2 regions of the Peribacillus sp. P4_B1 genome follow, and region 1 is predicted to be linked to the other one. Evidence: riboswitches for the same ligand, from Rfam matches in the RefSeq annotation. Region 1 holds a riboswitch; the other holds the start of a gene.
What was found. Region 1 has a riboswitch for S-adenosylmethionine ahead of AC1DVK_RS14425 (bifunctional homocysteine S-methyltransferase/methylenetetrahydrofolate reductase). Riboswitches for the same ligand answer to the same signal wherever they lie in the genome.

Region 2: it holds a riboswitch for S-adenosylmethionine, as region 1 does, so the genes downstream of both, metK (methionine adenosyltransferase) here and AC1DVK_RS14425 (bifunctional homocysteine S-methyltransferase/methylenetetrahydrofolate reductase) in region 1, are expected to answer to the same signal.

The regions. Positions count from the first base shown of each region.
Region 1 is NZ_JBFUHM010000022.1:43,906-54,538, reverse strand. Features, by position in the region: gene AC1DVK_RS14425 (bifunctional homocysteine S-methyltransferase/methylenetetrahydrofolate reductase) at 1-1,771, opposite strand, end outside; SAM riboswitch class I at 1,876-1,974, opposite strand; gene AC1DVK_RS14420 (MOSC domain-containing protein) at 2,086-2,736, opposite strand; gene ku (non-homologous end joining protein Ku) at 3,253-4,095, opposite strand; gene ligD (DNA ligase D) at 4,245-6,089, shown strand; gene dapF (diaminopimelate epimerase) at 6,106-7,092, opposite strand; gene AC1DVK_RS14400 (NCS2 family permease) at 7,276-8,577, opposite strand; gene AC1DVK_RS14395 (beta-class carbonic anhydrase) at 8,734-9,306, opposite strand; gene AC1DVK_RS14390 (hypothetical protein) at 9,395-10,189, opposite strand; gene AC1DVK_RS14385 (DUF4870 domain-containing protein) at 10,414-10,633, opposite strand, start outside.
Region 2 is NZ_JBFUHM010000010.1:35,087-40,896, reverse strand. Features, by position in the region: gene AC1DVK_RS07915 (hypothetical protein) at 49-225, opposite strand; gene metK (methionine adenosyltransferase) at 272-1,465, opposite strand; SAM riboswitch class I at 1,630-1,793, opposite strand; gene pckA (phosphoenolpyruvate carboxykinase (ATP)) at 2,193-3,779, shown strand; gene AC1DVK_RS07900 (nucleotide sugar dehydrogenase) at 4,337-5,638, opposite strand; gene AC1DVK_RS07895 (glycosyltransferase) at 5,683-5,810, opposite strand, start outside.

The DNA.
Region 1 (10,633 bases):
CATAGCGAAGGAACGGAGTGATTAAATATATGCCCTTGAATTTTTCCCTTGCCGCGTCCACTAGCTCTCGTGCGATATTCACCCCTTCAATCCTTGACTTTACAGGGTCATCCCCCGCTAAAGCCATAGCCCTTCTAACATTATCAGGCAATTTGATGCCTGGGATTTCATTATGGATGAATTCGGCGTTCCGTGTGCTTGTCAAGGGCATGATACCGATGAAAATCGGGGTCTCTAAATGTTTTGTAGCTTCATATACCTCTTCAATCTGCTCCACCGAATAAATTGGCTGTGTCAAAAAGGATTGAGCACCACATGCAATCTTCTTTTCCATTCTCTGAACAGCTTTATCCAGATATTTCACATTGGGATTAAAAGCGGCGGCAATTTTAAAATTTGCCCGTTGGCCCAAACTTTGACCGGAATAGGAAAGACCTTCATTAAATTGTTTGACCATACTTATCAGGTCAAACGACGATAAATCATAAACCGAAGTGGCACCTGGGAAGTCCCCAATTTTAGAAGGATCTCCGGTGATGATCAATAACTCATTCAGCCCCACTGTCTGCAGACCCATTAAATGTGACTGCAGGCCAATTAAATTCCGATCCCGGCATGTTATATGCACCATCGGCGTTACATTCAATTGGTTCTTCAGTAAATTAGCCAGTGCATCATTCGATATCCTTGGTGAAGCAAGTGAATTATCCGCTAATGTAATTGAATCGACCCCTGCTTTTTTCAAAACCTCAGCACCAGTCATGAAACTCTCTATTCCCAACTTTTTCGGTGGATCAAGTTCAACTAGTATCGTCCTTTCAGTTTTGGCCTTTTCGTAAAGTGGGATTTCCAACTCTCTATCAATCACTTTAATTATTTCTATTTCACGGGTTTTAGTTATTTTCTCTTTTACTGGTACCAAACTTCCAATTGCATTCTTTACAGCTTGAATATGCAAAGGCGTCGTTCCACAGCAGCCTCCTATGATCGTGGCACCTTGCTCACGCAGCTCGAGGGCACTTGAACCGAAATATTCCGGCACAGCTTTATAGACAAGCCTTCCATCCACATAATCCGGAAGGCTGGCATTAGGATAAATGGCAATCGACGCTTGCTTTGGCAAACTTACTTCTTCCAAGGCCCTAATCATATGATGTGGACCGAGACGGCAATTCACCCCAACAACATCGGCACCCAATTGCTCAAGTTTTTGAAAGGCTTCATTTAAATGGATTCCATTTTGAAGATTACCCAGTTCATGCATCGAAACATTTGCGATGATCGGCAGTCCAGTTTCATTTTTAACGATTTGCAGGACGGTTTCAAGTTCTTCCAGGTCATAGAATGTTTCTAGGAGAATCCCATCAGGATTTTCCATCAGCAGACTGTATAGCTGTTCTCGAAAACCTCGCTTTATCTCTTCAATGCTTAAATCCGATTTCCTGATACTCCGCTGTGCCCCTATGGTACCGAAGACATATGCCTTTCCTTTTGCCGCTTTTTTAGCAAGGATGACTCCCTGGCGATTGATTCTGCTTACTTCATCTTCTAGTCCATGGCGTTTCAATTTGTTGAAGTTGGCTCCGTAGGTATTCGATTGAAGGATATCTGCACCAGCTTCCAAATAAGCACGGTGGATGGACACTATTTGATCTGGGTTCGTACAGTTTAATTCCTCATAACATTGATCGATGCCATTAGAGTACAGTAAGGTCCCCATTGCCCCTTCCCCAACCAGCATTCTTTCTTTCACTTCTTTACGAAAATTCATCATTACATCCTCTCTCAAAAACAATCCTGTTTTTGTCGTTTTCTATGAGTATGAGAGAAAAGAAAAAAAAACCTTCTCAAAGAAGAAGGTTTTTTGAAACATTCTCCTCATCTATCAAGCTCTGCTTGTTGGATTTAGCACCTTTGCCTAAGCTGGTTGCTGAGGTTTCTTCGGGCCAGTCCCTCCACCTCTCTCGATAAGATCCATTTATATAATTTTCACAAGATTTCAAAATTTGATTATATTTAATTTACATTAATAATCTGTCAATTTCAATACCTGATCGTCATTTTTTTCACTTTTGCAAAAATCATTCAATCTTTTGCAGCTTGAACTCTCTTTAATATCCTTTGTTTCCAGGCTTCCGCTAACGGATCCAGTTTAAGTAAAGCGTTTGCGCCTTCCAGCCCATCTCGTTTATGAAGGATCACCTCTGCTGCATAATGAACTGAAATTTTTTCTTGCAAACGATCTATTAGCACGATTTCGTTTTGTTTATTTATCGTTCCTTCTTGAAGTACTTTTGCAAAATAACCAGTGAAACTCGTTTTTAGCACGAGTTCCAAAAACTTAGGTTCTTGATTGAAGTGGGAAATGGTCGAACAAGGAATCCTCCCCTGGTTAATTTGAACAATCACTTCGCCTATTTGATAAATATCGCCGATATATGTTGATACCTCCGTCATCCCCGCTATGGTTAAATTTTCACCGAATGCAGGGATATCCAGCTTTTTAGAGAATTTTTCATTCCATAATGAATAATGCTCAAAGGGGTAAAAGCACAAAGCCCGATCAGGACCCCCATGGAACTTTACATTACCTACCCCATCACCAATTATGCCAGATCTAGTTACTGTCACATTATCCTGTGCTTGTTTATCCATGGCTGAAAAGATATCGATATTCGAAAAATTTTCCTGTTTGGGCCTTCCGGCATGAAGCGATTTGATTTTTCCATTTTCCATTTTTAACATCATCTTCCGTTCATTTTAATTTATATCATCCCATATGTTTAAATTATACTAAAAATCCATTTTTTCTGTAATTATTTATGAGAATATAGTGGATCGGAACATACAAAATCCCCCATGATCCGTTAAGCGGTCGAATATCATTGATTTCCAGAAAAAATCATAGGATAGTTTAGTAATTTTGTTGCTATTTCAGAATTAAATATGGTAGAATATGAACACAATATATAGTCGAAAACTACAACCGTTCGCCTATATGTTGATTTTCACGATTGAATTCCTCATTGTCGCTCTTTAGGGAGCGAATTTTTTTGCCTTCATTTTCATCCACTATTTTCTTTTAATCCCATTAATCGGGACATATTGATCCAATACCTATTTGTACATGCATTACTTATGTAATTTTAACGAATTATTTCTTTGTAAAGTCTTTCATAATCTTGCCATTCCCTTGGCTAAAACGAGCAAAAAGCCGAGCGACATAATGCGTCTTCCGCTCAGCTTCCTGTTTTATGCTTGTTTCTTTTTTTTCGGTGCCGCTTTCTTTCGGGTCGTCTTTTTCTTTTCCGGTTCATCATGTTTCGTTCGGTCAATGGATGCCTGTAAAGCCTCCATTAAATCTGTTACATTGTTGGAAACTGGCTCTTTTGTTTTGGCTGTAATCGTCGTTTGTCCCGTTTTCTTCGATTCAATCAATTCAAGTAATGCGGTTCGATAATCATCGGTGTATTTTGCCGGATCGAAAGTAGTCGTTAATTGATCTATCAATAACACGGCAGTATCTATTTCCTTTTTTACAATGGTATCATTAGCAGGGATATTCGGTACATCCGCTGTTGAACGAACTTCATCCGGATAATGGATCGTTTCCATCACCAAGGTATTATCAACGACTCGAATTACCGCCATTTGTTCTTTTGAGCGTATGATGATTTTCGCTAACCCTACCTTATCCGATTCCTTGAGGGCCTGTCTCAGAAGGGAATAAGCCTTTATCCCTCCATCATTAGGCGACATGTAATAACTCCGGTTAAAATATATGGGATCTATTTCTGCTATTTTAACGAAATCCACAATTTCCACGGCTTTTTCTTCGTTTTGTTTTTTCAGTTGCTCTAGTTCATTGTCTTCCAAGACAACAAATTTTCCCTTTGTATACTCAAAAGCGCGGACTATATCATCCTTACCCACTTCTTTCTGGCATACCGGACAAACTTTTTCGTATTTAATCGGTGAATGACATTCCTTATGCAACGTCCTTAAAGAAATATCCTTATCCTCCGTTGCAGCATGAAGTTTAATCGGAATGTTCACCAAACCGAATGATATGCTCCCCTTCCACATCGTATGCATATTCGTCACCTCATAACTTATTTTTAAAGAGAAGAACAATTTTATTATTCCCCTTTGTTCAAAAAAAACCGAAAAAACAATTGCCAACTCTAACACTTCGTTTTTTTGGCAAAATAATGTTAATCAATTATTTGCGGAGGTAAAACTAAATGAAACCAATGCTGCCAACCTATTACCCTGAAGCCCCCACCTCCAAAGATTGGCGTTATGAGGTCAAATATGACGGCTTTAGGGCAATTTTAACGATAGACTCCGATACGATAAGCATCTCGAGTCGAAACGAGAAGGAATTATCACCACAATTCCCAGAAATCATTGCGTACATCAAAAATTTGGACCTGGAAGATTATCTCCCGCTACAGTTAGATGGAGAGTTGGTTTGGCTTACCAATCAAGCAAAGGCCGACTTTTTCCAAATCCAGTGGCGAGGGCGCCTTGGGAAACAATCCTTAATTTCAGAAAAAGCTCATTTTTCGCCATGCCGGTTTATTGCGTTTGACCTGATTCGCATCAGCGGAAAGGACATAGCTGCTAAACCTATGGAAGAACGAAGAGGATTGATGCTGAATATGGGTGAAGCACTTGGTTTTCCTATGCCGCCTGACCCCAACGATAAGGCTTTGATCCAATTAATTGAGAGTTTTGACGTTTTGGATAATGCCTTGAATAAGGTCATCCTATTAGATGGCGAAGGGGTTGTCGCTAAGGAAGTTCGGGGTACTTGGCAAGAAGGAAAACGTACTACATCTTGGATCAAAGTGAAAAATTGGAAGACCGTTTCTTGTTTCATTACAGCATTGCACAAAGAAAATGGTTACGTTTCCCTCGCAGTTTTAAAAGAAGGTGCCGCAACGAAAATCGGAAGTGTTAAAAATGGACTGAGTGCTCAAGATAAAGGGATATTGCATGAACTGATCAAGCAAAATGCATCAGATGAGGATGCACAATTTTTTTATATCCATCCATCCATTTGCATCGAAGTTCAATTCCTACACGTATATGAGGAAAATGAATTGCGTGAACCTCAGTTTTCGCAATGGCTTTTACAAACGGCTCCCGAAGAATGCACATGGGAGAAATTCGTGATAGGCCAGTACACGTTTCCAGATACTGTACAAATAACCTCCAAGGATAAACCGCTTTGGATAACTGGTAGAAAAAAGGTGGTAAAAGTTGAATACCTCCATTATTTAAGAGAGGTTTCATCCTTCTTCTTACCTTTCTTAAAGGATAAACTGCTTACGACAATCCGTTATCCTCATGGCACTATGGATAAAGAAAGATTTTTCCAGAAAAACAAACCTGATTATGCGCCGGACTTTATTAAAACGTTCATGGATGTGGATATCGAGTATATGCTGTGTAACGATATTGAAACGCTTCTTTGGTTTGGTAATCAACTTGCATTGGAATTCCACGCCCCATTTCAGAAAGCGGGTAAAACAAGGCCCGACGAAATCGTCCTGGACTTAGACCCTCCTTCCATCGAATTTTTCTCATTGGCGATAAAGGCCGCACAGGAAATTAAAAAAGTGATGGAATCATTAAGGATAAAGGCTTTTGTAAAAACGTCAGGTAACAAAGGACTGCAAATTCACATCCCTCTGCCTGATGACAGATTTACTTATCAGGAGACACGCATATTCACCGACTTTCTCGGCGACTACCTAACCAGTTCCAACCCAAATGATTTTACAACGGAAAGAATGAAAATAAATCGGCATAATCGACTTTACTTGGACTTTGTACAGCATAGTGAAGGAAAAACCATAATTGTTCCTTATTCCCCACGCGGAAATTCTTTCGCGGGTGTGGCCACACCTTTGTTTTGGAAGGAAGTGGACGAAAGTCTCCAGTTGAAGGACTATACGATTGAAACCGTACCAAACAGATTAAAAAGGGAAGGGTGTCCATTTATGGATTACAGACTTGTCGATAATGGCCCAGCCTTTTTGGAAGTATTGTCATTCCTAAAACAAAAAAAGACCAACTAATTGTTGGTCTTTAAATTTATAATGTCGTTTTCAAATAACTTTGAACTTCATCCTGCAGCTTGGAATATAAGCTTGTTTCCGATTCAAAAACCTGTTTTTCAAGCATTTTGAATTTTTCGGGCTGATCTAAGTTTATATCGATCAATACCTTGAATTCATATGTTGCATTCCCGATTAAATCTATTGAATACTTTTGGCTTTCTTCATCATGATGGACGACGCATTTAACTTTTCCACCGTTATTATAGACAGATATTTCACTTTCCAATGAGTTAATTCCAACAGAGCATGTTACTAGGCTTGAAGCTGACATCGCCGTTCCACATGCATTAGTGAAGCCTACTCCCCGTTCAAATGTCCGCACATAAATGCTCCCTGGTTCAAGCTCTTTCACAAAGCTGACATTGACACCATCAGGAAAAAGCGCATTCGGTTGATTGACCTTTGTCGAAAGGTCTGCCTGCAAATCACTTTGCAAAACGTCACTATCGACGAGCGTGATTAAATGTGGATTAGGAACCGCCAATGCCGAAAATAAAAGGGTATCATGAAGTTCCGGCATTGGTTCGTTTAGCAATTGTTCTTTTGCTAATACAAGAGGAAGATCCTTTACATTAAAACTTACCGGGGAAATTTCCACCTTGAAAGTCGGGATGCCCTCATAAATATCTTCCGTTTTCTCCACGAGTAGATTTGCCTTCATCGTTTCCACAATCATTTTATCGAGCCCTAGAACGTCGTTCGCATAACGCGCAACACAGCGAAGTCCATTGCCACACATCGAAGCTTCCGATCCATCCGCATTAAAAACACGCATCCGGCAATCAGCCTGTTCACTTTCCATTACAAACAAAATACCGTCCGCTCCAAGCTTTTCCCTATTGCATAGGGCCTTCGCGAAATTTTTTCGCTCTTCTTCAGTAAACGTCAAGGCCGTAGTCAATTCATCAATTATTAAGAAATCATTACCTGATCCATGGCTTTTTAAACCTTCAATAATCATCCTGTCACATCCTCTAATATGCTGCTAGTCATTTATCATTTTTTAATATTCTATATCATAGCATTTTCAGAATGGATGTGTCATCGAGTAATTCACAATAAATCCATTTTTTTCGTCAAAAATATACAATAAGAAGAGCGGTTGGAATAAGAGAGAACTCATTCCAACCGCTCTTCCATAATATTAACCGAGCATACTGATGATGAAATAGACGATAAACATTCCAGCACTCACATACATCGGGGCTGACACTTCTTTCGCCTTTCCGGTAACAAGCTTCAAGAACGGGTACAGAATGAAACCGAATGCCATTCCATCCGCGATACTGTATGTGAATGGAATGATCGTGATGATCATGATTGCAGGTATACTCTCGGTTAAATCGCTGAAATCCAGCTTTTTAATGTTTCCGAGCATCAAAATGCCAATAATAATTAAAATGGGGGCAATGGCGCTATCAGGGATCACTTTAATCACTGGTATAAACAGCAATGATAGAATGAATAGCAAACCCGTCACCACTGAAGTAAAACCGGTTCTGCCTCCAGATGCGATTCCTGCTGCGGTTTCAACTGTTGCAACGGTAGGGCTCGATCCGAATATACCTGAAAATAAAACGGAAACACTTGTCGCCTGCAGCGACTTTTTATAGGCGTCCTGGCGGTTGATACTGTCTACATGCCCGTGTACAAGACCAATATTTTCAAAAACAAGAACCATCGTCATCGCAAATACACTTATCCAGAATTCAATTCGGTCCGCTTCCATGAACGATAATGAAAAGAAGAGATCGCCGTAGGAAGCTGTGTCTATGCCTGAAAAATGGATTTCCGATAGTTGAACCGTCCCGAAACAATAGGCAATAAGGCTACCTGCCAGGATGGTAATCATGAAGTTACCGGGGACATTCTTGATGAATAGCGTGATTGCCAGTAAAAAGGTTAACACCGTTGCACACACTGCTGGATCGCTTAAATCTCCCAATGCGACGATAGATGATGAACCTCCCGTGATTATCCCGCCCTTCTCGAGACCGATTAGCATCAAGAATAAGCCAAGACCAACAGATATGGCTTCTTTTATCGAACTTGGAATTGACTCACTGATTAACTTAGAGTATTTTGTAAAAGCAATGACTACAAAAATAACCCCTGAGATAAACACAGCACCAAGCGCCGATTGCCAAGATAGACCCATCCCTTGAACCATGGTATAAGCAAAAAGGGCATTTACGCCCATTCCTGGAACGAGGAGGATTGGGACATTCGCCCAAATTCCTATCATGACACAGCTTAAAGCAGATAAAAGAATCGTGGCAATCACTGCACCATTAACTGGTATGCCCGCTTCCGATAAAATCAGGGAATTCACGATGAGTATATAGACTATCGTAAAATAGCCGACGACTCCAGCAAGGATTTCACGTTTTCCATTCGTTCCATAGTCTGAAAAGTGGAAAAACGTTTCCAAGTTTAATTTCTTCATGTTGTATCCTTATAAAATTTATCCCTCGCCCACCCGTTTGTATTAGTGACAAACTACACTTCGCGATTTTATCAAAAAAAAGGATAAAAATAAATAGTATTGCTTAAAATTTGAAAAAAACTGCCGGAAATAATCCCGACAGCTTCGATAAATATATTATTTTTGTTCTTCCGCATACCCATCGACTATCAATTCCAGCTTCCCTGTATCGGGTGAAATGATAAGACCATGTACAGGAATATTTTTAGGTATTAAAGGATGTCCTTTAATCACTTCCACACTTTTCTTAACACTTTCATAAACATCATCAAATCCGCGAAGCCAACTGCGAATATCTATTCCTGCAGCTCCAAGGGTATCGATGGTGCTCTGTGGAATATCACGTTCAACCATTTTCCCTACTACAGAATCTGCATCTACTGATGCCATTCCACAGTCATGGTGAGGTATGACGAATACTTCATCTGCCTTTAGCTCATAAATGGCAATCAGGATACTTCGCATGACACTTCCAAATGGATGGGAGACGATTGCCCCGGCAGTCTTCAGGATTTTGACATCGCCATTTTTGATATTCAAGGATTTTGGCAATAGTTCAACGAGCCGAGTATCCATACAGCTTATGATGACCATACGTTTCTCAGGGAACTTATCCGTTCTATACTTAACATAATCACCTTTTTCTACAAACTGTTCATTAAAATTAAGAATCTCATTAAGTAAACTCATATTTACCACCTTTTATTATGTAATCAATCTATGTATCCTTCTATAATTATATCAAATATTAAAAGGATTTGCTAAAGGATAACACTAGTCAATTTGAACGATGATTTAGAGTGGCTGCACAAAACCCAAAGACGATGATTTTAGGGATTTCATCAACATTGGATGAAAAAGAAAGTATGGGGGTATTTGTCTTGAATCGTCTCCCCCATTCCATAGGCATCCAACCTTCTTGGTATGAAACGATCTTTTCCCCATCTTTTGTGACTATCTCAAAAGAATTCACACTCCCCGGCGTTTGAATGGGCATCCATTCTGTACCGTCTTCCTTATATATCATTCCATTGATCTTCACGAATGAACGATTTTCTTGATACGATCCAATAAGGCCGCCTTGATCATCCATGATCGTCATTTTATTGAAAAGCCCTCTTTTGATATGGTACTTGGCTAACAAGCGCCCCTCATTGTCCACCAGTTCATATCGCTTGGCCAGGAGCATCGACAAGAAATTGGGAATCATCCACATGAACCACTTCATATTCAAATCACGTATCTCGCCCATTAGAGACCCATCAGGTGCAAAGAGAAGCAGCCGCAATGTCGGTGCTGGCATAAAAGTCAATAAAACATGTTCATTTTTTAATAACCCGGCATTCGTGCCGACGAATTCATCAGGCAATTCCTTAATTCTACTCTCATATATCCTGTGACTGATAAATTGGACAATACTAAATAAAATAAAAGGAAACGTTATCAATAGTATATTGCCAGGTATCAACGAAAAAATATGGCAAATGAAAAATACAACGGCCAAAACAAGAGATATCCAAGAGGCATTGAAATTTGAATTGCTCGTTTTTTGATAATATTCACGTATATTCATATTCTGCTCTTTTCCTCACCCCTTACAAGAAAGTTTGCCGCCTTAAGCGAACATTAATTAGCAGTACTACAAGCCGCCCGTCTTTCACTTCCTAAAGTGCATTGAAGTTGTTATCATATTACTTTATTCGCTTTAATATGATCTATTCCCTTTTTAATGAAGGTCAATTCCCAACATGGTTCATATAAAAAAGGACTCCGAATACGGAATCCTTTTACATCATTCTATAAAATCCTAAAAATTAAGGGGAACCTGTAATCCGTTCCTTCATAAGCCCTTACAGCAGCAATGATGGTGAATACGACTAAAGCTATCCCGATAACCGGCAATAGCAAGAATCCAATCAATACTATAGTAAGTATCCCTGCAACTATTGAATATACAGTGTAGGAAATGAAAAAATTCAGGTATTCCCTTCCATGATAATCCACAAATTGCGACGAG
Region 2 (5,810 bases), on a different contig from region 1:
CCAATCTCACGAGTATTCGCACCAAACTCACGAGTATTCGCACCAAACTCACGAGTATTCGCCCAAACTCACGAGTATTCGAGCCAAATTCACGAGTAAATGAACCAAACTCACGAGTAAACGCCCAATCTCACGAGTAAATGAGCCAATCTCACGGGTATATGCACGTGAGTGGATTTCTATGGGATTTCTTGAATTATTCCCTCTGACGGCAAAATAAATCAATAAAAAAAGGTGTCCGCTATAAGCGGGACACCTTTTCATTTATTGATTATGCTTGTGCTTTTAATGTTTCTGCTTTATCTGTGCGTTCCCATGGAAGATCGACATCTGTACGGCCAAAGTGTCCGTATGCAGCTGTTTGTTTGTAAATCGGGCGACGAAGATCAAGCATTTTGATGATACCGGCTGGACGAAGGTCGAAGTTAGCGCGAACTAGGTCAACAAGGACTTCTTCGCTAACAGTACCAGTTCCGAACGTATCAATCGAGATCGATACAGGCTCTGCCACACCAATTGCGTATGCCAATTGAACTTCCGCTTTGTCAGCAAGGCCAGCTGCCACGATGTTTTTCGCAACGTAACGAGCAGCATATGCCGCAGAACGGTCAACTTTAGTAGCATCCTTACCAGAGAATGCACCGCCGCCGTGACGAGCGTATCCGCCATACGTATCAACGATGATTTTACGTCCAGTAAGACCAGCATCCCCTTGAGGTCCGCCAATTACGAAACGGCCAGTCGGGTTGATGAAGTACTTAGTTTCAGCATCGATCAATTCAGCTGGAACAACTGCTTTGATTACATGTTCTTTTAAATCTGCTTGAATTTGTTCAAGCGTAATTTCTGCATCATGCTGTGTAGAGATAACGATCGTATCAACACGTACAGGACGGTTATTCTCATCATACTCCACAGTTACCTGTGTTTTACCATCAGGGCGTAAGTAAGCAAGCGTTTCATCTTTACGAACTTGAGCCAGTCGGAATGAAAGTTTATGTGCCAATGAGATCGGAAGCGGCATAAGCTCTTCAGTTTCATTACAGGCAAATCCGAACATAAGACCTTGGTCCCCTGCACCGATTGCATCGATTTCTTCCTCTGACATGTGTCCTTCACGAGCTTCCAATGCTTTATCGACGCCAGCTGCGATATCGGCAGACTGCTCATCAATTGAACTCAATACAGCACAAGTTTCAGCATCGAAACCGTATTTCGCACGTGTGTAGCCAATTCCTGCAATCGTATCACGAACGATACGCGGAATATCCACGTAAGCGGATGTTGTAATTTCTCCAGCAACAAGCACAAGACCTGTTGTTACACTTGTTTCGCACGCAACACGTGCATTTGCATCCTTAGCAAGGATAGCATCTAAAATGGAATCTGAAATCTGATCACAAATCTTGTCCGGATGGCCCTCTGTAACAGATTCAGAAGTAAATAGACGTTTCTTTGACATCATATTTCCTCCTTGGAAGTTAGTATGTTGTAGGCATAAGCCTGATTTTTTACGGAACTCGTTTCCCTCATTAGTTTCAACTATAGACACAGAATTACTTATTAAAAACACAAAAACCTTCCCTGGCAAATGAGGAAAGGTTTAAAATTCTGTCTTCTATCCTTTCACTCTTATCGTTCAAGGGTTTTTTACCTTGCTCAGGTTAGCACCATCACCACTATTCCTTGAAGAACCATCGCTTTATTTTCGGCGATCGATCTTGGAGTCAAGTTCAATATGGCAGGTTGCTGGGTTTCAAAGGGCCTGTCCCTCCACCAACTCGGGATAAGAGAATCCGTACAATTTAAGATATTATCGTATCTGGTTGGAATTTGTCAATGCTTTTCTAAAAAAGAACATTTCCCCCAGAATGGCGTTCACGTGAAAATACGTGTTGGTTCAACGTCTTTAAAGGGTTTCCAAGCCAGGGCGAATAGAAATAATGAAAATTGCCATTAATAATAGAACATTGAGAACAAGAATTGGAAAGGCATCATGATTTACCATTCAAAATTAAGATGCTTCCATGAAAGTATATGCGATCATCCTGACTCGGTTCCTTCCCATTTAAATTGATTAATGCGGCCAGTTGAAAATTATCACAAAAAAAAATAAATAGTATAGACTATTTAAATGAATGTGTTATACTAATTGTAATATAAAAACTTAAACAAAGGAAGGTACCTCATATATGAATTCTGTAGATGTTTCTAATGAGTTACACCAATTATTAACAGGAAACAATGTTCAAACTCAACTTTCAGTTCCTCAATTGGTTGAAAAGGTATTGAGCAGAAACGAAGGCGTTTTAACATCAACTGGCGCAGTAAAAGCTGAAACCGGCAAATATACTGGTCGTTCACCTAAAGATAAATATATCGTGGAAGAAGCATCTGTTAAAGATAAAGTCGATTGGGGTTCAGTGAACCGGCCAATTTCCGAAGATGTGTTCAATAAACTATATAATAAAGTAGTTGACTACCTAAAAGCAAAAGAAGAGATTTTTGTTTTCAAAGGTTTCGCTGGTGCAGACGAATCATCACGCCTTCCTATCCAAGTTGTTAATGAATATGCTTGGCATAATCTTTTCGCCCATACTTTGTTCATCCGTCCAAACGAAGAGGAACTAAGAGGTCACGAATCAGAATTCACAATACTTTCGGCACCTAATTTCAAAGCAGATCCAGAAGTGGACGGAACTTCTTCTGAAACTTTCATCATCGTTTCATTTGAACGCCGCACCATCCTTATCGGCGGAACGGAATATGCAGGAGAAATGAAAAAATCGATCTTCTCGATCATGAACTACTTACTTCCAGAGGCTGGAATCCTTCCAATGCATTGCTCTGCTAACGTAGGACGTGAAGGGGACGTCGCTTTATTCTTCGGACTGTCCGGTACAGGTAAAACAACGTTATCCGCAGACACTAATCGTAAACTGATTGGCGATGACGAGCACGGCTGGTCTTCTAACGGTGTTTTCAACATCGAAGGCGGCTGTTATGCGAAAACGATCAACCTTTCACGCGAAAAAGAACCACAAATTTTCGATGCGATCCGTTTCGGTGCCGTATTGGAAAACGTAGTTGTTGATCCTGAAACACGTGAAGCGAACTATGATGATAGTTCATTAACAGAAAACACTCGTGCTGCATACCAAATGCAAGCGATCGATAACATCGTGAGCCCAAGTATCGCAGGACACCCAAATACAATCATTTTCTTAACAGCTGATGCTTCAGGCGTACTGCCTCCAATCAGCAAGCTTTCCAAGGAACAGGCAATGTTCCATTTCCTAAGTGGGTACACAAGTAAATTGGCTGGTACTGAAAGAGGAGTAACTTCACCGGAAGCTACATTTTCAACATGTTTCGGTTCACCATTCTTACCGCTTCCGGCTACACGCTATGCTGAAATGCTTGGAGATAAAATTGACGAGCACAACGCAAAGGTATACCTTGTCAACACTGGATGGACTGGCGGTGCATACGGAACTGGAAGCCGTATGAAACTTGCTTACACTCGCGCGATGGTACAAGCGGCACTTGAAGGCGAATTGGCAAATATCGAGACAATTAAAGACGATATCTTTGGTTTGGATATTCCACTTCATGTTCCTGGTGTTCCTGACGAAGTGCTTCAACCAATCAAGACTTGGGAAGATTCTGCTGCATATACACAAGCAGCAACAGCTCTTGCTGCCCAATTCCGTGAAAACTTTAAAAAATTCGGAAGCGTTCCAAGTGAAATCGAAGAACTTGGCGGCCCGACAGCATAATAAATTGTACCCAAAAGGACCAAGCCCTTGCTTGGTCCTTTCTTTATAAACTGACTAAGCTGAGCAAAAAATCAACCATTACAATCTCACTGCTGTAAAAGCCACATTAGCCTGAAGCGCCAGGCAAACCAAATCTGCTCTTCACATGTCCGCATAGGAAGTCATATTTACAGAACATATCGTATTATCCAATCTATACTTTTGAATTAAAAACAGCCAAGAAACTGTCTCCTATGTTCCAGCTAGTGGCTATCATTCCATTTGTTCAGAAAGCCCGGGGAAAGGTCTCCTGGACCAATCCTATACATCTTGCTGGCCATATAATAAACGAGAAAGTTCGTCATCCTTTTTCCATACTATAAAACCACTCCTCTTGCCCGCCCCACCTCCTCCTAACTAATATAGACTTCGCTGCAAATAAAAAATTACAGGTTCATCCTATTATTATTTCAAATGATTTTTTAACATGTTGCAAAACTTAAAGGGTGCTGACTGAGTCAACACCCTTTATTCTCTATCCTATCCATTTCCGGCCTTGCAGTAGAATCAGTTGTTTATTAGATAATCATTTTGTTCCTTACTTCTTTCAAATGCTCTGTTTTATATTCGAATACATTGCCTAAGTTGACAATTTGGATGTTATGTTTATTTGCATCAATGCAATTTCGAGTATCCAAAATTATTTTATGAGCCATCTTATTCGAAAGTTTGTCATAATCCATTTCTTTAAATTCATTATGATCGGTTAAGACAAGAATCAGGTCGGCATCCCTTACAGCGTCCTCGACAGAAACGACTGGCATTTTTCCAGATTGGACATGTGGGTCATGCAAGGATACTTCCACCTGATCCATGCTCATCAGGATATTTACAACATCAATGGCCGGGCTTTCACGGATATCATCTACATTTCCTTTGTAGGCAAGTCCAAAAACCGCTACCTTTGGTTTACGGATACCTTCAAGTAACATCCTGACACAATTGACGATATAATACGGCATAGAAACGTTCGTGTCGCGGGCTAATTTGATGATTCTAGCTGTCTCAGGAGCTTTAGCGACAATGAAATAAGGATCGACCGCGAGACAATGTCCACCTACCCCTGGTCCTGGTTGATGAATATTTACACGTGGATGCTTATTTGCCATTGATATGACATCCAATACATTGATATCCAATTGGAAGCAAACTTTAGCCAACTCATTCGCAAGAGCAATATTCACATCACGGAAGGTATTTTCCATCAACTTGGACATTTCAGCCGTTTTCGCATCCGTACGAATGATTTCCCCTTTAACGAAAGTTTCATAGACAAGGCTTCCTTTGTAGGAGCAGGCTTCTGTAATGCCGCCGACGATTCGGTTATTATGCACCAATTCTTCTAGTATTCTCCCAGGCAAGACCCGTTCCGGACAATGTACGAGAAAGATATCTTTCCCGATCGTTAGCCCTGACATCTCAATCAATGGCTTGATATGATCATCCATGCTCCTTGGTGCAATCGTCGATTCAATAATGATGACATTTCCCTTCTGAACAAAAGGAAGAATACTTGAAGTTGCTTGTATAACATAGGTAAGATCACACGATTGGTGTTGATCTTCATTGTTTGGAGTTGGGACCGCAATGATGAAAACATCCGCAGGCTCAGGATTCAAGGCAGCACGAAATCTTTTGGCATCTAGCACTTCATTTAACACTTCTTCTAGTCCGGGTTCTTCAATATGGAGCTTTCCATTATTCAATTTATTAATAACATCAGGATGGATATCCACGCCAACAACATCTACTCCATGTTTTGCGAACATTAAAGATGTTGGAAGTCCTATATAACCTAGTCCCATTGTACATAATTTCATAATAACCACTCCTCATCATATTTTCTTCTAGTATTCTAGTTTTGTTAAGCTGATTGATAGATTTGGATGAAGATTTCTTTCTCTTGCTTCCAATTGTATTTTAGGCGGGCTTTCAGACAGTTGCTGCTCATTTCCGCTCTTTTTTCTGGATGCTTTAATAAATAATTGACTC